2 regions of the Bacillus seohaeanensis genome follow, and region 1 is predicted to be linked to the other one. Evidence: a T-box and tRNA genes for the amino acid it is inferred to sense, from the RefSeq annotation. Region 1 holds a T-box; the other holds one or more tRNA genes.

Region 1 (9,810 bases):
AACATTTTCCTCGTTGTAAACGATTGAAGCATTAAAGCGGAAACTGGTGTTAATATTCCCATTACAAGCATAAACCCAGTCGCCATCCACTGTACGGTTGCAGTAGAAATACTGAACTCTTTCATTAAGGTTGTTAACGCGATATTCAATAATGTTTCATTCAAAATCGCAAAAAAGGCACCAATAATGAGGGAGATAATAACTGGTTTTACCTTAAAACTAGGGTCATCCGCTAAAAATTCATATTGTACTTTATTTTCGTCCATCTATACTCTCCTTTGTTTGTGCGTATTCCTGCAAAACCACATATTACTACACCTAAGATTGAATTGGAAGGAAATTAATTATTACATTTTTGTAAGGAGATAAAAACTGAATATGAAAATTGTTACATTTGCCTCTTTCACTAGTCAAGGCACTAGGAAGGGAGCTAACGATTCCTTATATTGTTAAAGAAGAATAGGTGGATCGTAAAAGAAGTTACAGCAAAAATGAAAGAATTAGAGCCTTTTTGTCAGAAAAACAATGAAAGAGCACCGAAAAAATCGATGCTCTTTTTACTTTAAAAATAGAAACCACTGACCCATTCTGCCAAATATGCACATAAAACAGCAGCATAGGTACCTACAATATTCCCGAGTATTCCCATTAACAACCCGACAGGAGCTAACGATGGTTGGAATACCGAAGCGACAACAGGTGCAGAACTTGTCCCACCGATATTACCTTGTGATCCTACAGCAACAAAGAAGAGTGGAGCACGAAGCAATCTAGCAGCTAAAAAGATAATAATGACATGGATAGCTAGCCAAACAATTCCCATAAGGACATATTGAGGTGCGTCTACAACATACATTAAATCTGCTTTTGCACCAATTGTTGCAAGTAGTAAGTAAATCCCTGCGTAACCAATCTTACTTGCACCGTAGTTTTCTAAATTGCTTACTTTTGTGAATGAGAAGATAATCCCAACCGCAGAAATAATCATAATTGTCCACGTTCCAGCGGATAGTACAGAAGTTTCCGGAAGCGTTTCAGAGAACTTACGGATAACGTAGGCAACACCAAACCCTAAGCCTAGAATAGCTGCAAGATGTGGTACAGTAATTGGTCTAGAATTTTTGCGTTCAATTTCACTCATATCATCGTTTACTTTCTTAATGACAGAGTTGTCCGCTTTGTTCCATTTATTGAATTTGTGTTGGAAACCAGCCAAGAAGATCATTATCCCCATCCAGCTATAGCCGACAACTGTATCGACAACGATAATTGGAGATAGAATTTCCTTCGGTGTTCCGGTTGCTTCAATCAATGCAGCCATATTTGCACTTCCGCCAATCCAGCTACCTGCTAGGGCGGCAACCCCAGTCCATGCTTCTTCAGGTAGAAGAGGCTGGAAGAGTGCTAATGCGATTGGACCACCGATGATGACTCCAAATGTACCTGCAAGGAACATGCCTATCGCTTTAGGTCCAAGCTTTAATGTTGCTGGAACATTTGCCGATAATAGTAGAAGCAATAACCCCACAGGCAAAATGTAAGTTGATGTAAAATCGTATAATGCGGAACTATCGGGGATGATTCCAACTGTAGTAGAAATCATTGGAATAAAATAAACCCAAATTAATGGCGGTGCATAATGAAAAAACTTTTGTAGAGAAGGTATTTTTGACTCCCCTAAAATAAAAAGAAGCCCTACAACAGCGGCTAAATATGCGAAGATTGCCATTGGTTCTTGGATTAAAGGACTACTGAATAGTATCATGTTCAAACCTCCTTAAAAAATAGACTTTACTATCATAACATTGAAAACGCTTTATCCGTTGATTTTAGAATCTTGGAAATACTTTTTAAAGTGATTCCATTTTAATGCAAAAGGCATTTAGACAATAAAAAATTGCCATGAGAATCCATGACAATTTCACTAAATGTTGTTTAGTTGGTGGTTAAGAAGGTAGCTTAAAATTAAGCTTTTTTGGGATTAGATATAATCTTTATTTAACTTTACTAATAACTCCAATAATCCAATATAAACAAGAGGATACCAGTTATCATGGAAATTCCAAAAAGCATAAATAGAAAGTCAAAAAAGTTGTCCATGAACATTTGCCTTTGGTTTTCACGTTTGAAATTCCTAACTTCTTTTCGATAATCTTTTACAGAGTTCATATTTATCCCCCTCTTTAAACGGATTAGAACGTTGTAATTACTATTTTCAAGGAGGGTAGAGGAAAATCCTGCTTTTATGTAAAAAAATTGTTGAAAAGATAGTGTTTATAGTCCATTTTGGATATTTTTGAAGAGGGTAACCTTTGCTTTAACTTTACCTAGGGAGAGAAGGCAAGTGTTTGAAGTGAATTCTAATGAGGCTTTCTAGGTTCCTAGACACTTTTCTTCGGATACTGGACAAATTCCTAGGGTTCCTAGACAAAATTTATGGATTACTGGACAATATTTAAACTATATTGGACAAACTTGTTGCTTTTCTAGACAAATTTACTTTTATTGGAGATAAAGTTCATTTTTCTCTACTTAGTCAAGGAACTTAAATCTAGAAGCTATTGTCCCGTCGCGAGAGCTTACTGGATAGATTTCCTGATTTATTTTTCTTTGTAAGTAGGAATTCCCATCCTAAAGCGGGGCAATTTAACAACAAAAAGGCCGGCAAATAGCCGACCCTTTTTCTGTTATTAGTGAAGGTGGTTTTCAGAAATTTGACTCAATGCAACCCCTGCACTTCTGTCTGATTTCTGTTGTACTGCCAAATCTCCTAGGGCTAACATTCCAACTAACTGACCATTCTCCACAACTGGCAGACGACGAATTTGGCGTTCTGCCATTAGTGCTGATGCTGACTCAACAGAGGCATCAGGTGAAATGGTTACAGCATTTTGGGTCATAACTTGTGAAACAGCACCTGGTTTTGACTGAGTCAGTCCTCTTATCGTTAAGTCACGGTCAGTTACCATTCCAACTACTTGGCCGTTTTCCACTACAGGCATTGCTCCAACATTCATAGAAGACATTTTACTAGCAACTTCTTGTAGTGAGTCCTGGTTAGAACAAGCTTCTACATGTCTTGTCATAATATCACGTACTTGCATTATAACTCCCCCTTAATGATTATTGACAGTACGTATATAGTATTTGGTTGAAGTCGTTTTCTATTCAAATAGTCACTATCCATTATTTTCAAAAATATATTAGGGGGATTTTTATACTCAGTGTGTTGTGAGTAAAAAAATATTAAGTCCGTCAGAAGAGTCAGGAGTTAATTTTAAAGAGAAGTGTTGTCAGATGTACCAAGATGATGAAAAACCATGACGAAAAAAGGGATAATAAGTATAGAAAGGAATACTAGTAAAATGAAAAGGAATTGAGAACCCGCAGTGAGGTGTTTCTTCACATCTTCTTTATGGTCTTGTGCAAAATTCTTTAATTCGTCATTCATAATGACAGAAGAAGTATCTAACAGTTTTTCCTCGTCTAGATTATAGTAATAAATTTCTCCTTTCTGAAATTGAAAAAAATCATCACGGGTTTGTTCATAAGTGACAAAAAGAACTTTTACCTTATATTCCTTTGTTTCCTCCTCATTAATGGCTACATCTGTATGCACATCGATAAAGTCTTTTACTGCTACACTTTCCTTTGTATAGTAGGCTTCCTCTGTTAAGACTTTTTCAATACTGTTTATAATGGGGTCTTCCGCTTTTGTATTTAAAGAAAAGACTAAAGGTACAATGAATAATGTACATAACAGTATTGCGGTAAAATACCTTTTCATTCTGTCCCTCCTCAGAGCAGAGATTTTAGAACTATAACTTGTACTTTCACTTTATGTGAAGAATAGAGAAGTTAGAATAGCTAAAATAGAAAAGGGTTCAATGGGTCTGTCCACCATGGCTAATTATTTTAAAAAACATCTAAAATAAGATTAATCATTAAAATAGAGGGTATAAAATAACGGAATATGTAGCACGGAAAATCTATTAAAAAAGTTGAAACTTTATTACTTCCGAATCGTACAAATGATTAGCGACTATTTTTCAAACGGGGTGAATTCATTGAAGGAGAATGAACGATTAAAGCAGGTCATTATCAAGTTGTCGAAGGTTGGAGTTACTATAACAAAAACAAAGTCAAGAAGAGAAATTTTTCATTCTTTAAAGGCTTACGAACCGCTTCCAAAAACATTTACTACTTAGTACTCCTACTTGAAACAAAAGGACAGACATAATTCCTTATTTTTCCCTATATAAATAAGTAATGACTGGAGGGATAAATATGGAACGAACGATGTATGATGTCCAGACCTTACGGGAGATACGTAAAAGGGCAGACGAAATATCTTATTACTGTATGGGGAAAAATCGCCTACAGAATCCGCAAAATATTATAGTTGCGTTGGATCAAGTATGCCGTGCGTTAGCGATGTTCGCAGAAACGGAAATCCAAAAAGTGAAAAATGAAAATATCTCTTATGATCCACAAAGTTATATTAAAGGAAGACTTGGAATTGCTTATCGAACCATTCATCAAGACCCTCAAGGTGATTCGCATACAGCCTAAGTAAAGAGGTTGACTCAGAAATCAACGGATTTCCGGAACGTCTATAGCTAAAACGGTCCGTATCATCCAAAACAAAAGGGACGGTCCCTTCAGGTGAATATCTATCACTTTTTTGAGTCAGCCCCTTACTTTTTTCTATTTATGATTTAAACAAAAGGTAAGGAGTATAGAAGCAAAGAAGGATAACCGGCTAGTCGGTTATCCTTCTCTACTGTCGGGGCTTATGAAAGCCCATCGCACTTTATTTCTTTTTTCTTTTTGCAATAACTCGATACACAAGGAAGAGGACAATAACAATGACCCCTGCTGCGACTGTAAGTAGAGTAAAGTTTTCTTCAATAAATGGTTTTGCTTGTTCCCCTAAGGCTAAGATGATTGCACCTTCGAGGAAAAAGCGGAAGCCTCGTCCTATTAATGACCATAATAATAAAACTCTTATTTTAATTTTTGATACCCCAGCAAAAATGGTGAAAACTTTATATGGAATTGGTGTAAAGCCGGCAACCAATATTGCTAAAGGACCGTATTTATTAAAATAGCCCTCTACCTTTTGAAGTTTTTCTTCAGAGATGAAAAAGCGAAGAATTGGACGCCCTAGTTTTTTTCCGATAAACCAACCTAATAATGCTCCTAAAACCGATGCTATTGTTGTGTATAAAGCGTAATACAACGCATTATCCGGGTTCGCGATAGCAAGGGGAAGCAAGATAACATCTGGTGGAATAGGAAAGAAAGATGATTCTGTAAATGCTACCACAATTAATCCCCATACCCCATATTCTAATAACCATGTTTCGAATTGATGAATCAGTTCTGACATATTCTATATAAGCTCCTTTAATATGCGTTTTTAACATATGAAGTATATCATGTTTTCTAGTATAGCGTAATCTAAAGTTGTAATGAAACAAATACCGATCACGTCCAAGCGAAAAGGAGGAAGTAATATGAAGAGAATTTTTATTATTTTCATTAGTATATTCTTTCTTTTTTCTTTAAAGGGCTATGCCTGTTCCTGTGTTCCACCAGATACGCCTGAGAAGGAATTACAACAGGCAGGTGCTGTTTTTAGTGGAAAAGTGATAAAGGTAGAGGAGGATAAAACAGGGGCGTCTTCCGCTAATTCAAGCTCTCAAGTTAGTGTAACGTTGGAAGTGCAGGAGATTTGGAAAGGGATAGAGGAGAATCGTATAGTTGTAAAAACAGAACAACATTCCGCATCATGTGGATATGAATTTAAAAAAAATAGAGAGTACCTTGTATATGCTCAAAAGCAAGGGAATGAATGGTATGTGTCCTTATGCAGTAGAACCACCATTCTTGCTGAGGCAGGCGAAGATCTAAAAGCATTAGGAAAAGGAGATCCCCCAACAACAATCGTAGCCTCCACTGAAAGTGATGTTGTTGAAATAGTGAAAGGATGGGGGATAGCAGTTTTTATTTTAACACTTTTAATAGGGTTATATTATTTTATTAGAGAGACAAACAAGTAAAAACGAAATAGTTCATTTCTCGGGAAATAGCGACAAAATTTCTTTTTTTATTTCTTACATTTCGACAGGAGCTTTTAACCCTAATAGTTTCAATGCTTCTGTAAGGACGATGGATACGGCGTTAACTAACGCCAATCTTGATTCCCTTTCAGTGTCTTGTTGTAGTATTCTTGTTTTTCCATAATATCTATTAAAGCTTTGTGCCAAATCAACAGTGTATTTGGCGATATAGGATGGGGAGGATGCAAGGTTTGCTTTTTCAATAACTTCCGGAAATAATCGGAGCAGCTTAATTATATCCCAGCTTTCTGCATCTTCTAATCCATCAAAAGTTGTAAAAGTAGCCTCTCCAGACTTTCGTAAAATAGAGTGAGCACGTGCATTTGCGTATTGAATGTAGGGACCTGTCTCGCCTTCAAATGTCAGCATTGATTCAAGTGAAAATTCAATGTCATTCTGGCGGTCATTTTTTAAATCATGAAAAATAATCGCACCTACACCAACAGATTTGGCAACATCCTCGGCATTTTGCAGGTGTGGATTTTTCTCTTCAATATTGGATTTTGCCATGGTGATTGCTTCAAGCAACACTTCTTCGAGCAGAACAACTCTTCCTTTTCTAGTAGACATTTTTTTGCCGTCCTTTAAATAAAGACCAAAAGGAATGTGCTGTATGTTATCTGCCCAGTCGTAGCCTAATTTACCTAGCACAGAGGTGATCTGTTTAAAATGTATCGTTTGTTCTTGACCGACAACGTACAATGCTTTATGGAAGTGATACTCACGCTGACGGTACAGTGCAGCAGCCAAATCTCTAGTAGCATACAATGTAGCGCCGTCTGATTTTTTAATTAAACACGGAGGGAGTGCTTTGTCCTCTAAACGAACAACCTCTGCTCCTTGGGATGTTTCTAATAATTGTTTTTCTTTAAGCTGGTCGATTACCTCTTGCATTTTATCGTTGAAAAAAGCTTCTCCATGGTAGGAATCAAACTCTACGCCAAGCAATTGATAAATTTTTTTAAAAGCTTGCAGTGACTCATCACGAAACCATTTCCACAGATTAGTTATCTCTTCCTCTCCATCTTCTAAAAGCTTGAATGCACGTCTACCTTCCGCTTCCAGCTCTGGATTAGTAGCAGCCTCTTCATGAAATTTTTTATAAAGAGTAAATAGTTCTGCAATGGGGTTTTCTTTTACCTTATCGATATCTCCCCATTTCTTAAAAGCAACAATTAGTTTCCCGAACTGTGTTCCCCAGTCACCTATATAATTTATTCGGATTGGGGTATAGCCACATTTGTTTGCAATGAAAGCAAGAGAATTCCCAATAACTGTTGAGCGTAAATGACCCATGGAAAAAGGCTTTGCGATATTAGGCGAGGACATATCTATCACAACTGTTTTACTGCTGCCAAATGTATGAGAGCCATATTGAGACCCTTGCTGTAGAATGGTGTCAACAATCTTCTTCCCGACTGTTTTTGGATCAAATGTAACATTCACATAAGGTCCAATGGCAGTAACCTTAGAGATCTCAGGTGCTTGAAGGGATGCGGCTAGTTGTTCAGCGATAGCGGAGGGAGCTTTTCGTTCTATTTTTGCCAATCGAAAACAAGGAAAAGCAAGATCCCCATGCTGCGTGTGTTTCGGAACTTCAATAGATGAGTGAATCTCGTCTTTCGTTAAGGAACCTTTTAGACAACTGCTTAAGCTTTTAGAAAAAATTGATTTTAAATCCATATTCCTGAACCTCCAAAGTTTGATTTTTCCTCAAATAGAATACAAAAAATCCGCCTCTACTATATGTAGAGACGGATTTATCCGCGGTACCACTCTGCTTCCCTAATGGGCGCTTACTGTATAACGGGACTTTCCCGACCATAGCCTACTTTTGTTCAGCATGGTTTCTCAGAAGTGCGGTTCATTTAATGCATCACACCGGGCTTTCACCATCCCCAGCTCGCTTTCCGATCAACAAAAAATTACTCTCTTCTTCATAGAATTTTTTTATTCCGCTATTAGTAGCGGTATGCTGCTCATTCTTCACAGCACCGCCACTAATCGCTCGATTGGTGAGGTACGGTGAAACTTACCGATGCGAGAGCGACAGTAGAACGGGACTAACCATCCTGCAGAAAATCATCCCAGGATGGAAGTTTCACTTTATTAGGATATATTTTACACAATACCCTGAAAATTGCAATAGTATTCTATGATTCGTCTGAAGAAAACATATAGTTTTTATGGTAAAACCTCATACTGAATACTAGTCCTAGTGCCAGCATATTCCCCATGAGAGAGCTTCCTCCGTAGCTGACAAAAGGAAGGGGGATTCCAGTTATCGGTAACAGCTGGATGGTCATTCCGACATTCTGGAAAACGTGGAAGGTGATCATACTGATGATCCCGGCACACACATAGGCATTGAAAGTATCCTTCGTATCAAGAGCTACCTTCGTCAAATGATAAATCAATAAGAAGAATAAACTAATGACAATACTTGCACCTAAAAACCCGTATTCCTCCCCGATTACACTAAAGATAAAGTCGGTATGGTTCTCGGGTAGAGTAACTTCGCCGTCTTTATACCCTTTTCCGAAAATTTGACCAGAGCCGATAGCGTTTAGCGATTTGATTAAATGGAATCCTTCTAATTTAGCGTAGTTATAAGGGTCAAGCCAAGAATAGATACGTCCAAATTGATATTCTTCCACTTTTAAATATTTTGCCAGTATTTCAGGGGCCCAAATAACAAGTGCCAGTATAGCGCCCCCAATTGCGGTAATCGAACTGAAAATAGGAAGTATAAGCTTCCATGTAATACCAGATACAAGAATAATCCCAACCATGATGGCAATTAGAACGAGTGATGTACCTAAGTCAGGCTGCTTCATAATAAGAGCCAAAGGAATCATCGTTGCTCCGCCGATTTTTAAGAGAAGTTGAAAGTCGGTTTGTAACGTTTTTCTCGTATGGACCTCGTGGTGGTTAGAAATAATTCTTGCTAATACAAGAATTAAAAATGTCTTCATAAACTCTGATGGCTGAATCGAACCTACTGGCAATTCAAACCAACTTTTAGCCCCATTTCTTATAGGAGCAATACTCTCGGGTGCAACAATTAAAGCCAGCAACAATAGTATCCCGAACCCATAAGTATACCAAGCAAGGCGTTTATACTGTTCAGGATCAAAGAATAGGGCAAACCCAATAATCATAAATCCAACTACATACCAGAAGGCTTGTTGTAAAACGAAATTTGCGGAGTATTGTCCTGATGTTTGGGCACTACTTATTCCAAGGGCACTTACAATAAAGAATAGAAGTAATAAAAATGCAAGTCCCCAGTCAATTTTATCAACGAAACGTTGGCGTGTTTCCATAATTTATTCACCTTAATCTTTAAAGATTGATTTACCATACTTAGTCTAATGGAAAGAAGTCTGAAATAGAAATAATATCTATTAAATAAATGTTGAAATTCATATTTCACATTATATATAAATTAAACAGAAATAACGACAGATTTTCTCCTATTATATGCTACCAAAGAACATTTTTTTCTACAATGCACATTTCCAACCATTTTATAACAAAAGCGGAAGCGCCTCGAACAGACCCGACAAGCATAAGACAAGCATCCCAAAAAGGCGCTTTTTGCCTTTATGGGATGAATGGCTTATGACTCGAGGGTCTAGGCGCCGGAACTAGCGGACTATGTGAAAATAAAAAACTGGCTGAT
Region 2 (19,122 bases), on a different contig from region 1:
ACCAATAAATACATACATGTTTCCACCCCCTATATACGCAACATTTGCTAGTAGCATCACTCCTCAGGTTATTTAATTGAATTTTCGGAAATTTTACCTGTGTTTTTTATTATCTTTTTTATAGGGTGCTTGGTCAAGAAAACTTGTTAGACAAATTTTTATGTTATGGAAGGTAGATACTTTATAAAAATAAAGATATTCCTTATAAAAGAAGAAGTTATAGGAGATTTTTATATAAAAAATGTTTTTTACAATACTATTTTTCTTGTCGAATCTTTTACTATCTCTAAAAAAATAAATGCAAAGAGTTGGCAGATTTGCTACTTTAAAATGTTTTCTTTTCTATTTAAAAGGCTGTTTTGGTAAAGTTTATTGTTTATGGACAATGGATGATCCATTCCGTCTTCGGGGTCTCGACCTTTCCTCTGTATCCCACAGGAGTCAAGTGCCCTCCGCTCCAGTTAACTCAGTGGGTTAAACTTAGTTTCCGTTAAAAAGCAACAAACTTTACGAAAATAGTCTTTAGAAAACAGCCATTAAAAAAGGATAACCTGCGTTAAAGGTTATCCTTTTTCCTAATTTATTCTTGTTCTTTTTGTTCTTTTGGCTCTTCACCAGAAGTTGGATTTTCTTGGTCAGCTTCGCTTTCTGTTGATGATTGTTCATCTGTAGCTTTGTCTTCTGCTGGTTGCTCTTCAGCAGCTTCATCTTGGCCTTCACCTTGTTCTGCTGCCTCTTCTTCCGACGCTTCCGGTGTACTAGAAGTTTCGCCTTCTGCAGCAGGGTCTTCTGCTTTTTCACTTGCAGTACCTTCATCTAACTTCTTCTCGTCTTCTACGTTAGCTTCTTTAAGGGATGCTAACGACTTATTCATATATTCTAGAGGGTTGACAGCTACATTGTCCTTACGAATTTCAAAATGAACGTGAGTACCTGCCTTTTCATTTAATTGGCTAGTTCCTGCTTTTGCAATCTCTTGCCCCTGTTCTACGGAATCACCAACCGCAACATTAAAATCCTTAACAGATTGATAGCGAGTTACAATACCTTCCGCATGCTCAATTTCAATTATGTTCCCTAATAGGGCGTCATCTTGAACTTTTGTTACTTTTCCACTCATAGCTGCTAAAACATTAAAATCTTTGCCTTCGTTTGAAATATCAATACCTTGGTTTGGCTGATATTGATTATTGTAGACAACTAGAGCAGCTTCTTGTTCTTCTGCTGATGCATTTTCATCATAGAATTGCTTTTCGATGACTGCATTCTCTGGATTTTTCACTGGCATTACAAAGTTTTCTAAAGACCGGTTTACTTCAACGGCAGGATTATCAAATTGTTTATCCGTTGCATTTTCTTCAAAACCAAAGTCTTCCGAATCATCCGCTACATCATTTCCTGCTGATTGATACCAAAGAATACCTGTAATAATGATTGCAGCACTCGCTAAATAGATTGCTGGGAATACCCAACGCTTCTTAAAAAATTTCTGAGAAGATTGTTTCTTTTCTTCCTCTCTCATTTTCATCACCTCAGCAATCATTCTGAACAGATACTCAAAAATATATACATCTTTCATAAAAAATTTTTAAAATCCTTATTTTTCAACAAACCACCTCTAATTATGTATATTTTTTAAAACTTTTTTACTTTCTCGAACATTTTTTGCTGACATGGTAAAATAACAAAAAAAGTAAACCTTCTAATTAGAAGCATTTTTCACCTTTTTCTAGAAGAAAAAACTTAGGTACAAGTGTTTTTGTTCCTGGAACAAATTCAATGTTTTGTGCCAGGAACAAATTCGATGTTCTGTGCCAGGAACACTCACTTGGAACACTCACTTATGAATTTCTTTTGAAAGGACAACTGGTATGAAAAGTTTTATTAAAATAGTTTTAACAGTATCCCCGTTTGTATATATGGGTGTTATTTGGACATTATCCAGTTTGCCTGATACTGCGGTAATTGAGTTGGCTTCATCCAAATGGGATAGAATTTTTAAAGAGTCCCTTCATGTAATTGAGTTTGCTATCCTTTATGTTCTTTTTGTTGCTGCATTGCTTGCTCATAATAAGTTGAGTTATGCCGTTAATTTTATCGCAGCACTTGCCGCTATTTTTTATGGTTTTATTGATGAGATCCATCAATCATTCATACCTTATCGTTCCGCAACATTGATTGATGCTGCCAAAGACTTGTTTGGTGTTATGGTCTGTTTTTTAATTATTAATCGGACTTATTTTAGAGAAACTAGTTCATTCGGAAAAACGATGAAAAGAGTGGAAGCTTGGATGAAGGGTTAGCTACTTGCTCACGCAAAAAGGTACAGGATCAATTTTTATGATCCTGTACCTTTTTGATTTCATGAGTTTTAACATGTTAACTTTTTATATTAACGCTGTGCGGTAACTTTTTGTAATAGTTGGTCTGCTTTGGAAATCTCCACGTTTTTATAGTAATGCTCGACGATGTCTTTATAGCCTTTTCCTTCCTTTGCCATTCCATTGGCTCCGTATTGACTCATTCCTACCCCATGACCGTAACCTTTCGTGTTAACAACAATGTGGTCTCCTTTACGGTACCAAGTAAAATCAGAGGATTGAAGTTCGAGTTTATCTCTTATCTCACGTCCACTAAACTCTTTTCCGCTTATTTCTACACTTCCAACACGTTTACCAGGTGTTCTAGATGTAATTGTCCCAACGGACCCATCTCCAGCAAGAGTAATACCTAATTTTTGCTGGAATTCTGATACAGGTATTACTTTTTGATCGGTGAATTTAGGCGATTGTTTATCCCAAGGACTTTTCACACTTTTTAAATATGGATAAGCATCCGACCAATATGCCTCTGAATTTTCCGTATATCCATTTCCAGTTGAAAAGAAAGCGGCTGTTATTGGTTTACCATCGAATGTTAAAACTTGCCCTTTTGTCTCTAGTACTGCTTCTGAAATTTTATCTAGCTTCCATTGATAATCAGAACCCCATGCCTGCTTTAGTTCTTCTTTATTTTTAAAAACCTGATGGTCCACTGTATCTGTAACGTCTGCCCCTTTAGGAACACCTTTCGCATCACTAAGCAAATGACTGACGATGTACGTACGCGCTGCTAGAGCCTGTGCCTTTAAAGCTTCTAGCTCAAAATTAGCCGGCATTTCCCCAGAGACGACACCAACAACATATTCTTCTAATGGTATTTCTTCAATCACGTCTTTTTGTGAGCGATAGACTGCTACCTCGACAGATTTTGCAAGTTCTTCATGACTAGCGCCTTTTTCAAGTTTTTCCTCTAAAGATTTACTCTCTTTGTCTGACGAAAAAGGAAGCACAACTAAGGTAGGTACAATAAACGTTACTGCGATGAAAATGGAGAAGATGATGAGTACTGGTTTTAAATGCTTCATGTTTGATGCCCCCAAAATAAGATTGAATAGAAGAAATGCCCGAACACTTCTCCTCTCTACTTCATATGTATGGTAGTGGACAAGCATTTATGATTAGAAAAGTGGAAGCGGCTTGGGCAGCTCGCGAAGAAAATAGAGATGACCTCCAAGGGGCGTCTTTTGCCCTTAGAGGGTAATTATCTTTTTCACAGCGAGCTAAGCTAGCCGCTGGAACTGGACAGAGAAAAGCGGAAGCGGTTTGGGTGGCCTTGACAAGCACAAAAGACAAGTATCCCGGAATGGCGCTCTTTTTGCCTTCTTGAGCGGGATGCTTGGCTTATGACCTCAAGGCGAGAGGCCTTAAGCCGCTGAAACAGCCCTCAAACCTCATCTACAAGACAAAGGGGGATGTTGCTAAAAGGAATGACCCACAAACTCATCAAACAATGTCGTTATGTCTGTAGGGGACAGACACCGTCTGCATTTTACAGGGATCTGTTTTATTTGGGTATTTCTTTTTAATCCTCGTTTGCATGGAAATAGGATGACTTACATCTCTATCCAATAAATTAAAGTATAAAAAATAAGCCTCCAATATTGAAGAGGCTTACCTTTTATAAAAATTATGCGTTAATATCATTAATAACTTGTTGACTTGTAACAGAATCCTCGACAGATTCATTTACACGTTCTACATCTGCACCAATTCCTGCAAGCTTGTTGTGGAAGTTTACGTAACCACGATCTAAATGTTTTAATTCTGTTACGCGAGTATAGCCATCCGCCACAAGTCCAGCGATAGATAGAGCAGCTGCAGCACGTAAGTCTGTTGCTGCGACTTCTGCACCTTGTAATGTCGTCGGACCGTTCATAATGACAGAACGACCTTCAATTTTAATATCTGCACCCATTCGACGGAATTCTTCGACATGCATAAAACGATTTTCAAAAACCGTTTCCGTAATGACACTCGTTCCTTCTGCACAGAGAAGAAGCGCCATCATTTGCGATTGCATATCTGTTGGGAATCCTGGATGAGGCATCGTTTTAATATCAACTGATTTTAACTTATCCGGTCCAATTACTCGAAGACCATCAGCCTCTTCCACAATGGTAACTCCCATTTCTTCCATTTTTGCAACTAGCGATGAAAGATGTTCGGGAATAGCACCTTTCACTAATACATTTCCTTTTGTAATTGCAGCAGCAACCATAAATGTACCTGCTTCAACACGATCTGGAATAATGCTATGTTCGGTACCGTATAATCGTTCCACACCTTCAATGCGGATTGTTCCTGTTCCAGCACCTTTTACTTTGGCTCCCATTTTATTTAGAAAGTTAGCTAAGTCTGTTATTTCAGGTTCTTTTGCAACATTTTCTAATATTGTTGTACCTTCTGCCAATACAGCAGCCATCATAATATTTTCTGTTGCCCCAACACTTGGGAAATCAAGGTATACCTTTGCACCTTTAAGTCTTCCATCAACTTCTGCTTCAATAAAGCCATTTCCGACTTTTACTTTGGCACCCATTGCTTCAAAGCCTTTAAGATGCTGATCTATCGGTCTTGAACCAATCGCACACCCACCTGGGAGGGCAACACGTGCTCTTCCTGTTCTTCCTAATAATGAACCCATTACAAGGACAGAAGCACGCATTTTTCTTACATATTCAAAAGGAGCTTCTACCAGTAACTCTCTAGATGCATCTACTGTTACTTCGTTATTATGAAAAGCTACATCTGTATTTAAATGACGTATTACTTCATTAATAGTATATACATCGGAGAGAGCTGGTACATTCTTAATTACGCTCTTACCTTCACTAGCCAATAATGTTGCAGCGATTACAGGTAAAACGGCATTTTTAGCACCTTCTACTTGCACTGTACCGTTTAATTGCTGTCCGCCGCGGACGATAATTTTTTCCAAGAGTATTCCCCTCCGCGTCCAATTTCTCTATATTAATATTCAATCGTTAGGATTGGTGTGCCAATAACAAAGGTTGTCTTAGCGCCCAAACCGTTATCTCGTAATCCTAGTTGTATATTCATGTCTTCTGTCTCTGTTGGTATTGCCTGTGTGATCTCTTCCGAATAAGCTGAAATCGAATAAAAATCTTTTTCTTCTAATGACTCAATTTGCTTTGCATCTAACTCTGCCAATAATTCAACTGCCTGACCTGACAAAACTTTGTCCAGCCTATCATTGATTTCGCCTTTTATACAAGAGAATATTATAGGTTTATTCATAAAAATTTTATCTATATTAGGGATATATTGGTCGACAATATATTTGGTATCTTTTGTCGATAACCCTTTATCTCCTTGGATGCTATAAACAACATACGAAAAAGTGGTCCCATTTGTGTGGGTTGACTCGAATTTTATCGTTTCTTCCCCATGAGCATGTTGGAAATGTCCCACAACGATGGTTCCATCATTCTTCACTTTTTCCTGCCATTTAAAATCCGGAAATTTACTTTGTATATTTTTAATAAATTTAGCAAATCCTTTATCCGTAGAGATATTTAAATTTTCTCTTGCATATAGAGACCAATCAACGATACGACCATCGACGCTGTTCACTGCATTTTCAAGCTTACTGATATCTAATGAACTAGTGGCTTCAGTCGTGTTATTCCCGTAATGGATGACGTAAAAACCAAACCCCAATAAAAAAATTAAAACAATGTAAAAATAACGTTTCATTTTGTATTCCTCCCCCTTACTAAAAAGTCTTTCCATGATGAAGAGGAAAATACTTGGGAAATGTCGTCATCTTTTTACATTCTTTTAAAACAAGATTCATCGCTTTTATAACAGAAATATTTTGAAACTTTTTCACAAACAGACACAAAATAAATAATACTTAAAAGTGCATAAGAAAGAAACATGCAGGAAGTCCTATTTTTCACAAAAACCTGATAAGTTCAAAGTAAAAAGGGAGTTGTTGCGTCCAGACATAATAATCAATTAAAAAGTTACTGACAATAGATCCAATGGCAATTGTTAGCAGTATATAAAGTAAGCGAGCTTGTGCTACACGGTTTTTTCTGAGAAACTTTTCAAACTGTAGTGCTTGTAAAGCCCAAAACGTGATTCCAAAAACCATTATATGTACAATCATGCTCACTAAAGCCTGCTGACCAAAAACTTCAACCATCCAATCTCCCCTAAACAGTAAAATTCCACGCATAGTCTCATAATACCACAAAAGCCTCTACTCTGAAATATAAATCTTATCAATAAATGTAAGATTTTTCTACCAATAAGGCTTTATTGCACTAAAGTAATGAGGGACGGACCTTTAACAGAGGTTAAAGGTCCGTCCCTCCACTATAAGAATATACTAAAACACCTCTTCCCTAGACTGATGGGAAGAGGTGTTAGGTTGTAGTTAGAAGTTACGTTCGGAAACGTTAATTCTGTTCACTGCGCGTTTGAGAGCAATTTCAGCACGTTTGAAGTCAACATCTTCTTTTTGTGCTTGTAATCGGCTTTCAGCACGACTTTTTGCTTCTTTTGCGCGTTCTACATCGATAGCTTCTGCTGTTTCTGCAGCTTGTGCTAGAATTGTCACCTGTTCAGGACGAACTTCTAAAAAGCCGCCACTGACAGCTACAAGCTCAGTGTTTCCACCATTTTTGAGGCGAACCGCACCGATTTGTAGTGGAGCAACCATCGGAATGTGTCCAGGTAAAATACCAAGCTCACCGCTTTGAGCTTTTGTACTTACCATTTCCACTTCTGAATCGTACACTGGGCCATCGGGAGTGACAATATTGACTTTTAATGTCTTCATTTTCTTCCCTCCTGGTCCCTAATTATACCTCTACACCCATCTCTTTAGCTGCAGCCAATACATCCTCAATTGGACCTACTAGACGGAATGCATCTTCTGGGATATGATCGTATTTTCCTTCAAGAATATCTTTGAATCCTTGAACAGTATCTTTCACTTGTACATAAGATCCTTTCTGACCAGTAAACTGTTCAGCAACATGGAAATTTTGTGATAAGAAGAATTGTACACGACGAGCACGTGATACGACTAACTTATCCTCATCAGAGAGTTCATCCATACCTAGGATTGCGATGATATCTTGAAGTTCTCTGTAACGTTGTAATGTTTGTTGTACATTACGAGCAACTTCGTAATGCTCTTCTCCAACAACATCTGGAGAAAGCGCACGAGATGAAGACGCTAAAGGATCTACGGCAGGGTAAATACCCATCTCAGAAAGTTTACGCTCAAGGTTTGTTGTTGCATCTAAGTGAGCGAAAGTTGTTGCTGGTGCCGGATCCGTATAGTCATCGGCAGGTACATAAATCGCTTGGATTGATGTAACAGAACCTACATTAGTAGAAGTGATACGCTCTTGTAATTGACCCATATCCGTTGCAAGTGTTGGTTGGTAACCAACGGCAGATGGCATACGGCCTAATAGGGCAGATACCTCAGAACCTGCTTGTGTAAAACGGAAGATGTTATCAACGAACAGAAGAACGTCTTGTCCTTGCTCATCACGGAAATATTCTGCCATTGTAAGACCTGTAAGTGCAACACGCATACGTGCTCCAGGTGGCTCATTCATTTGACCGAATACCATTGCTGTTTTCTTAATAACGCCAGAGTCGCTCATCTCGTGGAAAAGGTCGTTACCTTCACGAGTACGTTCACCTACACCAGCGAATACGGAAAGACCACCGTGTTCTTGAGCGATGTTGTTAATAAGTTCCTGGATTAATACTGTTTTACCTACACCGGCACCACCGAATAGACCGATCTTACCACCTTTAATATATGGAGCAAGTAAGTCTACTACTTTAATACCCGTTTCAAGAATTTCTACTTCTGTAGAAAGTTGTTCGAATTTAGGTGCTTCTCTGTGAATTGGATCACGACGAGCCTCAGCATTAATTTTCTCATCAAGGTCGATTGTCTCACCAAGTACGTTAAATACACGTCCAAGAGTTACATCACCAACAGGAACTGAGATAGGAGCTCCAGTATCGGCAACTTCTACTCCACGAGTTAAACCGTCAGTAGAATCCATTGCGATCGCACGAACCGTATCATTTCCAAGGTGAAGGGCAACTTCTAGTGTTAATTCAACTTTAACTGAGCCAGTTTCCTCCGTTTGTTCAACCTTTAACGCGTTAAAAATATCAGGAAGTTGACCAGCTTCGAACTTTACGTCAACAACCGGACCCATTACTTGAAGTACGCGTCCTTTGTTCATGTCTTTCCCTCCTAACTAGCATTTCACGACTGTGATATAAAAGATGAATGTGCCTGCGACATTCATTTGAATTAATCGTTTATTACTACTCTAGAGCCGCCGCGCCACCGACTATTTCAGTGATTTCCTGTGTAATAGCAGCTTGACGTGCACGGTTATAAGATAATGTAAGATTATCAATTAGCTCTTTGGCATTGTCTGTTGCATTCTTCATTGCTGTCGTTTCAGCAGCAAACTGGCTTGCTTTCGCATCAAGTAATGCTCCATAAATTAAACTCTCAGCATATTGAGGAAGCAACACTTCTAAAATTTCTTCTGCAGATGGTTCGAACTCATAAGATGTTACCTTTTTTGTAGTGGTGTCCATATCTGTTAACGGCAAAGCTTTCTTTTCCGTAGCATCTTGCTGGATCGCACTAACATAGTGAGTGTAATATAAATACAGTTCATCATAAGCTTCATCTGAGAACAAGGATATCGCTTTCGTTGCGATATCTTTAATATCTGCAAAGCTTGGTAGATCTGGAACTCCTACAACGCCTTCAATGACATTGAATCCACGTTTTTGGAAAAAATCCCGACCTTTACGCCCAATTGCAATAATCACAAATTCATCTTTGGATTTATGACGTTCATTGATTTTGTTATTGACAAGTCGTATAACATTACTGTTATATCCCCCCGACAACCCCCGGTCAGAGGTAATGACCAAATAACCGGTTTTTTTGATGGGGCGGGAGACTAACATTGGATGCGTTACATCTGTACTACCAAGGGCAACCGAAGATACTACTTCTTGAATTTTCTCCATGTAAGGAATAAATGACTTAGCATTCATTTCCGCACGACTCATCTTAGAAGCAGATACCATTTGCATTGCCTTTGTAATCTGACTCGTCTTTTTTGTTGAAGTTATACGAGTTTGTATATCGCGTAACGATGCCACTGGTTTTCACCACCCTTGTTTCATTGTTTTAGAACGAAAGATAATTTAAAAGAACTTACCGGTTTGTCTAGTTTCAGCAGCTAGCCCCCTCGAGGTCATAAGACAACCATCCCAAAAGGCGCCTTTCCGAGGTGCTTGTCTTATACTATGCCTGAGGCTAGCCAAGCCACTTTCACTTTTCAATTAGTCTAGTTCCAGTGGCTAGAGGCTCGAGGTCTTTTCCGATAAAACAGCTGAGGTCAAAGAACGACCTCTTCTGTTTTCCCGGAAAATCTTGTCGCCTCTTACCAAGCCACTTTCACTTTTCAATTAGCCGGTATCTATTCTTTACTCAGATTTCGCAAAAGTTTTCTTGAATTCGTTGATAGCAGCTACCATTTTTTCGTCTTCAGGAAGAGCTTTTGTTGTACGAATTTCGTCTAATACATCCGTGTGGTTGCGATCTAACCAGCTTAGGAATTCATCTTCGAAACGACGAATATCTGTTACCGGAATATCATCTAAATGACCTTTTGTTAACGCATAAAGGATCATTACTTGTTTTTCAACTTTAAGTGGTTTGTTAAGATCTTGTTTCAGTACTTCAACCGTACGAGCACCACGATTCAATTTCGCTTGTGTTGCTTTATCAAGATCAGAACCAAATTGTGCGAATGCTTCTAGTTCACGGTATGCAGCTAAATCAAGACGTAACGTACCGGATACTTTTTTCATCGCTTTAATCTGTGCAGAACCACCAACACGTGATACAGAAAGACCTGCGTTAATCGCTGGACGAACACCAGAGAAGAATAGGTCAGATTGTAAGAAGATCTGTCCATCCGTGATGGAGATTACGTTCGTTGGAATATAAGCAGAGATATCTCCAGCTTGTGTTTCAACGAATGGCAATGCTGTGATAGAACCTGCACCCTTCGCATCACTAAGCTTTGCTGCACGCTCTAATAAACGAGAGTGAAGATAGAATACGTCACCAGGGAATGCTTCACGACCTGGAGGACGACGGAGTAGTAAGGAAAGCTCACGGTATGCAGCCGCTTGCTTAGAAAGATCATCATATACAATAAGCACGTGTTTGCCATTGAACATGAACTCTTCTCCCATTGATACACCAGCATAAGGTGCTAAGAATAGCATTGGAGCTGGTTGAGAAGCAGATGCTGTAACAACGATTGTGTAGTCTAAAGCACCATGCTTACGAAGCGTTTCTACTGTAGTACGTACAGTAGATTCTTTTTGTCCAATTGCAACATAGATACATACCATATCTTGATCTTTTTGATTCAAGATTGCATCGACTGCAACAGATGTTTTACCTGTTTGACGGTCACCGATGATTAACTCACGTTGACCACGTCCGATTGGTACAAGAGCGTCAATCGCTTTAATACCTGTTTGAAGTGGCTCATGTACGGATTTACGATCCATAACACCAGTAGCTTTACTTTCAATTGGACGAGTTTTTGACGTATTAATTGGACCTAAACCATCAACGGGTTGTCCAAGAGAGTTAACAACACGACCAATTAGTTCCTCACCTACAGGAACTTCCATTATACGACCTGTACGACGAACTTCATCGCCTTCACGGATATCTCTGAATGGCCCAAGGATAATAATACCAACATTATTTTCCTCAAGGTTTTGTGCCATACCCATAACACCGTTTGAGAATTCAACAAGCTCTCCAGCCATGACATTGTCGAGGCCATGAGCTCGAGCGATACCGTCACCAATTTCAATAACCGTACCAACATCGCTTACTTTCATCTCAGACTGATAGTTCTCAATTTGCTTTTTAATCAGCGCGCTGATTTCTTCCGCTTTGATGCTCATGAATTTCACCCCTCATTTATATGAAAGTTAACGAATTAATTCACGTTCCAGACGATTCAGTTTCCCAACTAGGCTACCATCAAAGATGCGGTTACCAATTTGGACTCTGATACCTCCGAGGAGGCTTTCATCTGTCACATTTTCAATTCTTAAAGATTGTTTTCCTACTTTTTTTGCAAAAGAAGATGATAACGCTTCCTTCTCGTCATCACTAAGAGGTCGAACGGAGTATACAGTTGCTTCTGCAATGCCTCTCTCTTCGTTCGCTAGGTCAATAAATGCGTCAACTACCGCAACGATTTCACCAGAACGATGACGATCAGTTAATAATAACAATGTATTAAGTACAGATGGGGAAGCAGTTATAAAAGCTTCTTTTACGATTTCCTTTTTCTTATCTAAAGGAATCTTTGGTGTTTCTAAAAGAGTATTTATTTCGTTATTTTCTATAAAAATAGATTTAACGACTCGGAGCTCTTGCTCTATAGTTTCTAGACTATTTTGTTCTTTGGCAATTTCAAAAAGAGCTAACGCATAACGTTTTGCGACTGCAGTGTTACTCATCGCTGTTCTCCTGCCTCTTGGATGTAATCATTAATTAACTTTTGCTGATCTTCAACAGAAAGTTCTTTTTCGATTACTTTAGAAGCAACTAGTACAGATAATGAAGCGACCTGTTCGCGTAGTGCGGTAACCGCTTGTTCTTTTTGCGTTTCGATTTCGCGCTTTGCAGATTCTTTTAAGCGTTCTGCTTCCGCGCGAGCTGCTGCAATAATTTCTTGTCGCTGCTCTTCGCCATGTTTTTTAGAGTTCTCAATGAGCCCTTGAGCTTCTTGACGTGCCTCTGTTAAAAGCTGACGTTGCTCTTCTAGATTTTTATTAGCTTCTTGACGGCTTTTCTCTGCCGCTTCGATTTCATTTGCAATATGATTTTCACGTTCATGCATAATGCCCATTAAAGGACCCCATGCAAATTTCTTTAATAGGGCAAGTAGGATGATAAACATAACAAGCTGGAATATAATATCACCAGTGTTAACTCCACCTGCACCAAGGACAAATGCGTTTGTTGGCACGCGATTTCACTCCCTTCAAGAGTCAATTCCTTCTATTAAGCATTTTTGCTAATTATTTAATTCACACTGATTTACGCAGTGAATAATAGATTGTTTCCTTCTATTCTGAAGTCATGAACATAAAGGAATGGCGAAGGTTCTCAAGGAATGATCTTCGCCATTTTGGAACGTGTGTAACTTCGATTATTGACCTTGTACCATGAACGCGATAACAACCGCGATGATAGGAATCGCCTCTACTAACGCAACCCCGATGAACATTGTTGTTTGAAGCATACCACGTGCTTCTGGTTGACGTGCGATACCTTCAACTGTACGAGATACGATAAGACCATTACCGATACCTGCACCTAGTGCTGCTAAACCGATTGCAATTGCTGCTGCTATAAGACCCATTCTAAAGTTCCTCCTTAAATGTATAAAAATATATTTTTTACTAAATGTTTTTGTTCAATAAATGAACAGGTATATATTAATGGTCATGGCTGACTTTATGAGCCATATACACCATCGTTAACATAACAAAAATGAATGATTGGATGGCACCAACGAAAATGGAGAATCCTTGCCAAGCAAGTGTTGGTAAAACTGCCGCAATCGTTCCTCCTACGCCAGTTGCTAAACTTCCTGCTAGTAAAGTAAGAAGTATTTCTCCGGCATAGATGTTTCCGTAAAGACGAAGACCCAATGTTAATGTGTTGGCAAATTCCTCAATTATTTTAAGCGGGAACAAGAACCACATTGGTTTTAAAAAGTCTTTTCCGTATTCACCAAAACCTTTCATCTTAATACCATAATAATGGGATAGTGCTACCACTAAGACAGATAATGTCATGGCGACAACAGGATCCGCTGTAGGTGATTTCCACCATAGTTCGTGATCAATCACGACAGCAAATGGAAGACCTAACATATTTGAAACAAATATGTACATAATCAAGGTAAGACCTAAAATATGAAAACGTCCCCCTGTTTTCCAATCCATGTTACTTTTAATAATGTTTTTCACAAAGTCCATCGTCCATTCCATGAAGTTCTGGAACCCTGTTGGTTTCATGGCAAGTCGACGAGTAGACAAAACGGCAATAAGGAAAACGATAGCACTTGCTACAGTAATCATTAAAATATTTGCCAGGTTAAAGGTTATTGTCGTACCCATGAAATCCAAATTGTATAAAGGAGCTTCATGATTCAATGAAATTCACCTCTCTTCCCCGCTACTGATGAGATTTTAGTTGCTGAATAAAATAATCTATCATAATGACAATGTAGGATGTCATTAATCCCAAAACAACACTTAGGATATGGAATACGTGTGGAAACTCCATTGCTACTATAATCGCAAAGGCCGCTCCAGCCATCCGTGAAAATGTCCCTAATGATCGTACCTTTTTCCCTGCTAACACCGCATCTCCAAACCTTGATGTTCTTCTAACCATTACCCAGTGGTTAAACAAGCTTATACTTGTACCAAAGATAAGTCCTAAAAAAATAGACTGATAGGATGTAAAGCCCCAACCGAGAACGTAAATGGAGAGAAGAAAAAGTATGTACTTACGATGCCTTATAAACATTTGTTGTATTTCCGGCATGTCACATTAGTCTCCCGAATAGAAATGTTGGACTGTGCGAAGCATGGCATAAGTACCTGCCGACAGACCAAGAAGTAGTCCAATAATTAAGAATAGTGGTGTGGTATCCCATATTTTATCAAGCCATCTTCCTCCAAAAATTCCAATGAGAATGGAACCAACTAATTGTGAAAGTATGGCAGAATATAGGGCCATCGATTGATACGGACGTCGTTTGTTTTGACGCATAATTCATCCCCACACTAATTTGTAGTGGAATGTGGAAAAGCACTTTCTTCAAAGGATGTAAAGCGTTTTCACACCTTAAACATTTAATTGTGAAAACCTTATCATTATATATCCTTTGTTAGCATACAATAGCATATTATCTATGTCAATGTGTTGTATTTAAAAAGTTTACTAGCTGTTACAGTTGTCACAATTTGCACACAATTCAAACGTGTTTTTTGACAATAGATACAAATCTTTAGGCATTTTCAATACTACTTACTGCTCTACTTCTTAAAGTATATAGAAGAAACATGAATATGTGAATGACTTTTATGTAATGTAAATACTTCCATATAATATTATACTTGTATAAATTATTTTTTCCGTTCTAAAGTATGGATTTTAATGGGTTAAGATATGGAAGTTGGAGACAACCTCAAAGGTCCGTCCCTAGTTACTTTAACGCATTAAAGCTACGTCCGCAAAATAATAGAGGCCCTTGTTATTTAAATAACAAGGGCCTCTATGTTAGTTAGGTTGTGAACGGCTTTGGTCGTTCCTTTAGTTCTTTGAAATGATAACGGATAGCTTGGGTGATTCGGTAAGATGCAAGTCCGTCTCCGTATGGATTGGCTGCTTTCGCCATTTTATCGTAAGCTTTTTGGTCTGTAAGAAGCTCTTTCGCTAAGTTGTATATATTTTCTTCTTCTATCCCTGCTAGCTTTAATGTTCCTGCTTCAATTCCTTCCGGACGCTCCGTTGTGTCACGAAGCACAAGAACTGGGACACCAAGTGATGGGGCTTCTTCTTGGACACCACCAGAATCGGTTAAAATTAAATGTGCTCTTGAAGCAAAGTTATGAAAATCAATGACATCAAGCGGCTCAATTAAGTGTATTCGAGGATCATTTCCGAGCACCTCATCCGCCACTTCTCGAACGGCTGGGTTCAAATGGACCGGGTAAACAACTTGAATATCATCATGCTCGTCCACTAATCGCTTAATTGCACGGAACATATTACGCATCGGCTCACCGAGGTTTTCACGGCGGTGTGCCGTAAGTAATACTAGACGATCATCGCCGACCTTTTGAAGCACCTCATGTTCATATTCATCTTTAACCGTAGTTTTAAGTGCATCTATCGCTGTATTTCCAGTAATAAAGATACTTTCTTCCTTTTTGTTTTCATTTAGAAGATTTTGAGCTGATTTCTCTGTTGGAGAGAAGTGCAAATCTGCCATAACACCTGTTAATTGACGATTCATTTCCTCTGGGAATGGAGAATATTTATTCCATGTTCGCAATCCGGCTTCTACATGACCAACTGCAATTTGATTATAGAATGCTGCAAGGCTGGCAATAAATGTTGTTGTTGTATCGCCATGTACAAGGACAACATCGGGCTTTGCTTCTTTCATTACCTTATCGAGCCCCTCTAGTCCCCTTGTGGTAACATCTATAAGTGTTTGACGGTCCTTCATTATATTTAAGTCATAATCAGGTTGCACATCAAAAATGTTCAATACCTGATCTAGCATTTGTCGATGTTGAGCTGTTACTGTTACGACTGTCTCAAATTGCTCAGGATATTTCTTTAACTCTAGTACAAGTGGTGCCATTTTTATTGCTTCTGGTCTTGTACCGAAGATTGTCATTACTTTTATAGGCTTGTCCACTATTTTCACCTGCTTTTCATTATTTTGTACCATATAATCTGTCTCCTGCATCGCCAAGACCAGGTACGATATATCCTTTTTCATTTAACCCTTCATCAAGTGCTGCGATATAAATATCTACTTCCGGATGTGCTTCTTTAATTGCATCCACACCTTCAGGACAGGCAACAAGACACATGAATTTGATGTTTTTCGCACCACGTTTTTTTAGTGAGTTAATCGCTTCAACAGCAGACCCGCCAGTAGCAAGCATTGGATCTACTACAATAAGCTCACGCTCTTCCACATCACTAGGAAGCTTCACATAATATTCAATAGGCTGCAATGTTTCAGGATCACGGTACAAACCAACATGTCCTACTTTTGCTGCAGGAATAAGCTTTAATATTCCATCAACCATACCTAGTCCCGCACGAAGAATCGGCACAATCCCGAGTTTTTTTCCAGCTAATGTTTTGGCTGTCGCCTGACTAACTGGTGTTGCTACTTCAATTTCCTCCAATTGTAAATCACGTGTGATTTCAAAGGCCATTAGCGTAGCCACCTCATCTACTAGCTCACGAAATTCCTTTGTACCTGTGTTTTTATCTCTAATAAATGTTAATTTGTGTTGAATTAATGGATGATCAAATACATAAACCTTACCCACTCTAACTCGCTCCTTTATGCTGTTTTTATGTAAAATAAATTCCTGTTTCATGATTTACACTATTGCCTATTGTACATAAAAGAGAATCTAAGGGCAATAAAAGTGAGGAAGTGTAAGGAAATTTTTAAGAAGATGTAATTCTTTCGAGTCACATGTAAGAATCAGAAGAGTATAAGTCGAATTTGTTCTATAAAATACAGAGGTTTGGAATCTTTATCCCTCATGTTAAAAAGAAAAAAACTTTTTTAAAACAATAGATTCAGTTTACGGGCAGAAAAAGCTAAGCAGGCTCCCTATACTAGTTTAGATGCAGACTGTTCTAATAGAAAGGTTATTCAAAAGAGAACTTTTTATTATTTTCCCTACAAAAAAAGCGACTACCATATTGGTAATCGCTCCTCGTTATATTTTTAGATATTCATATTAGTTTTTTCTATCACTCTACCATAGTTATGTTTAAATACGCGCCTTAGAGGATTCGAACCTCTGACCTACAGCTTAGGAGGCTGTCGCTCTATCCTGCTGAGCTAAAGGCGCATCACACTTGAAATAAAAGAAATAAGCATGTCTACGGGACCTATCCTCTTAGCAAAGGGCGATCTTAAAAATTTCTTCATATAAAAAATGGCTCCGCAGGTAGGACTCGAACCTACGACCAATCGGTTAACAGCCGATTGCTCTACCACTGAGCTACTGCGGAACAAGAAAAATTATTTAATTATGGTGGGCCTAAGTGGACTCGAACCACCGACCTCACGCTTATCAGGCGTGCGCTCTAACCAGCTGAGCTATAGGCCCCCATTATGTATTATTTGGAGCGGGTGATGGGAATCGAACCCACGACATCAGCTTGGAAGGCTGAGGTTTTACCATTAAACTACACCCGCATGTATAAATTTATTGTAAATACTCAAGTTTGACTTGCTATGAAAGCTTACCTATCTTTGACTAACAATTAACCAAGTTATTTGAAAATGGCTGGGCTAGCTGGATTCGAACCAGCGCATGACGGAGTCAAAGTCCGTTGCCTTACCGCTTGGCTATAGCCCATTGAAAAGCAGCATGAGTCAATTTTTATAATAATACTTTACTTTGGGGCGATTGATGGGAATCGAACCCACGAGTGTCGGAGCCACAATCCGATGCGTTAACCACTTCGCCACAACCGCCATTATTTATCTATTGGCAGGGGCAGTAGGAATCGAACCCACACTGGAGGTTTTGGAGACCTCTGTTCTACCGTTAAACTATGCCCCTAATTTTGGTGGTGGAGGGGGGCAGATTCGAACTGCCGAACCCGAAGGAGCGGATTTACAGTCCGCCGCGTTTAGCCACTTCGCTACCCCTCCATACTTCCTGAAAAACTAAGGGAATATTAAGTTAATGGTGGCTCAGGACGGAATCGAACCGCCGACACATGGATTTTCAGTCCATTGCTCTACCAACTGAGCTACTGAGCCTTATTTAATATGTATCCTAATTTCAGACAAGGCTTTCTTCATCATACAACTTCCAGGAAATTTTTTCAAATCTCAATTCAATCTGTATGCTGATTTTATAAGTGCCCTATATGTAAATGGCGGTCCGGACGGGACTCGAACCCGCGACCTCCTGCGTGACAGGCAGGCATTCTAACCAACTGAACTACCGGACCAAATTAAATTTTCATTTTACTGAAAACCTGGTATTGCGGGGGCAGGATTTGAACCTGCGACCTTCGGGTTATGAGCCCGACGAGCTACCAGACTGCTCCACCCCGCGCTAATATGAATTATTGTTTAAAGGATATGGCGGAGGAAGAGGGATTCGAACCCCCGCGGGCTTTAACACCCCTGTCGGTTTTCAAGACCGATCCCTTCAGCCAGACTTGGGTATTCCTCCATATAAATGGACCCTGTAGGACTCGAACCTACGACCGGACGGTTATGAGCCGTCAGCTCTAACCAACTGAGCTAAGGGTCCAATATTACTAGCACTAACATTAATTTCTTATAGCGGCGGAGGGGATCGAACCCCCGACCTCACGGGTATGAACCGTACGCTCTAGCCAGCTGAGCTACACCGCCATTTTAAAAATAATATGGAGCCTAGCGGGATCGAACCGCTGACCTCCTGCGTGCAAAGCAGGCGCTCTCCCAGCTGAGCTAAGGCCCCATGTTTGTATTTAAACTTTCTACTGGTCGGGAAGACAGGATTCGAACCTGCGACCCCTTGGTCCCAAACCAAGTGCTCTACCAAGCTGAGCTACTTCCCGTTTATTAATTAAGATGGCGCGCCCGAGAGGAGTCGAACCCCTAACCTTTTGATCCGTAGTCAAACGCTCTATCCAATTGAGCTACGGGCGCGTATTGTGGTGCCGAGGACCGGAATCGAACCGGTACGGTAGTCACCTACCGCAGGATTTTAAGTCCTGTGCGTCTGCCAGTTCCGCCACCCCGGCAAAGTTTCTTTGGAGCGGAAGACGGGATTCGAACCCGCGACCCCCACCTTGGCAAGGTGGTGT

What was found. A T-box is a leader RNA that pairs with one kind of tRNA and senses whether it is charged. The one in region 1 lies ahead of argS (arginine--tRNA ligase), so its partner is inferred to be a tRNA-Arg.
Region 2: it encodes a tRNA-Arg, which carries the amino acid that the T-box ahead of argS (arginine--tRNA ligase) is inferred to sense. The anticodon was not compared.

The regions. Positions count from the first base shown of each region.
Region 1 covers NZ_JBHUMF010000001.1:105,470-115,279, forward strand. The annotation lists gene ACFSUL_RS00530 (MDR family MFS transporter) at 1-266, opposite strand, end outside; gene ACFSUL_RS00535 (DUF819 family protein) at 563-1,765, opposite strand; gene ACFSUL_RS00540 (hypothetical protein) at 2,008-2,169, opposite strand; gene ACFSUL_RS00545 (CBS domain-containing protein) at 2,691-3,107, opposite strand; gene ACFSUL_RS00550 (hypothetical protein) at 3,278-3,787, opposite strand; gene ACFSUL_RS00555 (Lmo0850 family protein) at 4,068-4,208, shown strand; gene ACFSUL_RS00560 (hypothetical protein) at 4,288-4,572, shown strand; gene ACFSUL_RS00565 (YqaA family protein) at 4,814-5,392, opposite strand; gene ACFSUL_RS00570 (hypothetical protein) at 5,520-6,065, shown strand; gene argS (arginine--tRNA ligase) at 6,120-7,808, opposite strand; T-box leader at 7,873-8,075, opposite strand; gene rodA (rod shape-determining protein RodA) at 8,279-9,451, opposite strand.
Region 2 covers NZ_JBHUMF010000035.1:143,392-162,513, forward strand. The annotation lists gene ACFSUL_RS21050 (hypothetical protein) at 1-18, opposite strand, end outside; gene ACFSUL_RS21055 (peptidoglycan DD-metalloendopeptidase family protein) at 581-1,522, opposite strand; gene ACFSUL_RS21060 (VanZ family protein) at 1,872-2,303, shown strand; gene spoIID (stage II sporulation protein D) at 2,393-3,406, opposite strand; gene murA (UDP-N-acetylglucosamine 1-carboxyvinyltransferase) at 4,009-5,319, opposite strand; gene ACFSUL_RS21075 (YwmB family TATA-box binding protein) at 5,352-6,098, opposite strand; gene ACFSUL_RS21080 (DUF1146 family protein) at 6,301-6,552, opposite strand; gene ACFSUL_RS21085 (F0F1 ATP synthase subunit epsilon) at 6,787-7,191, opposite strand; gene atpD (F0F1 ATP synthase subunit beta) at 7,214-8,632, opposite strand; gene atpG (ATP synthase F1 subunit gamma) at 8,718-9,578, opposite strand; gene atpA (F0F1 ATP synthase subunit alpha) at 9,906-11,414, opposite strand; gene ACFSUL_RS21105 (F0F1 ATP synthase subunit delta) at 11,442-11,978, opposite strand; gene ACFSUL_RS21110 (F0F1 ATP synthase subunit B) at 11,975-12,490, opposite strand; gene atpE (F0F1 ATP synthase subunit C) at 12,674-12,886, opposite strand; gene atpB (F0F1 ATP synthase subunit A) at 12,963-13,685, opposite strand; gene ACFSUL_RS21125 (ATP synthase subunit I) at 13,708-14,082, opposite strand; gene ACFSUL_RS21130 (AtpZ/AtpI family protein) at 14,089-14,310, opposite strand; gene wecB (non-hydrolyzing UDP-N-acetylglucosamine 2-epimerase) at 14,825-15,970, opposite strand; gene upp (uracil phosphoribosyltransferase) at 15,990-16,619, opposite strand; tRNA gene ACFSUL_RS21145 (tRNA-Arg) at 17,083-17,156, opposite strand; tRNA gene ACFSUL_RS21150 (tRNA-Asn) at 17,245-17,319, opposite strand; tRNA gene ACFSUL_RS21155 (tRNA-Ile) at 17,341-17,417, opposite strand; tRNA gene ACFSUL_RS21160 (tRNA-Gly) at 17,433-17,506, opposite strand; tRNA gene ACFSUL_RS21165 (tRNA-Gln) at 17,595-17,669, opposite strand; tRNA gene ACFSUL_RS21170 (tRNA-His) at 17,713-17,788, opposite strand; tRNA gene ACFSUL_RS21175 (tRNA-Trp) at 17,803-17,876, opposite strand; tRNA gene ACFSUL_RS21180 (tRNA-Tyr) at 17,885-17,968, opposite strand; tRNA gene ACFSUL_RS21185 (tRNA-Phe) at 18,004-18,079, opposite strand; tRNA gene ACFSUL_RS21190 (tRNA-Asp) at 18,197-18,273, opposite strand; tRNA gene ACFSUL_RS21195 (tRNA-Met) at 18,307-18,380, opposite strand; tRNA gene ACFSUL_RS21200 (tRNA-Ser) at 18,408-18,500, opposite strand; tRNA gene ACFSUL_RS21205 (tRNA-Ile) at 18,508-18,581, opposite strand; tRNA gene ACFSUL_RS21210 (tRNA-Met) at 18,612-18,685, opposite strand; tRNA gene ACFSUL_RS21215 (tRNA-Ala) at 18,701-18,773, opposite strand; tRNA gene ACFSUL_RS21220 (tRNA-Pro) at 18,797-18,873, opposite strand; tRNA gene ACFSUL_RS21225 (tRNA-Arg) at 18,888-18,964, opposite strand; tRNA gene ACFSUL_RS21230 (tRNA-Leu) at 18,971-19,059, opposite strand; tRNA gene ACFSUL_RS21235 (tRNA-Gly) at 19,070-19,122, opposite strand, start outside.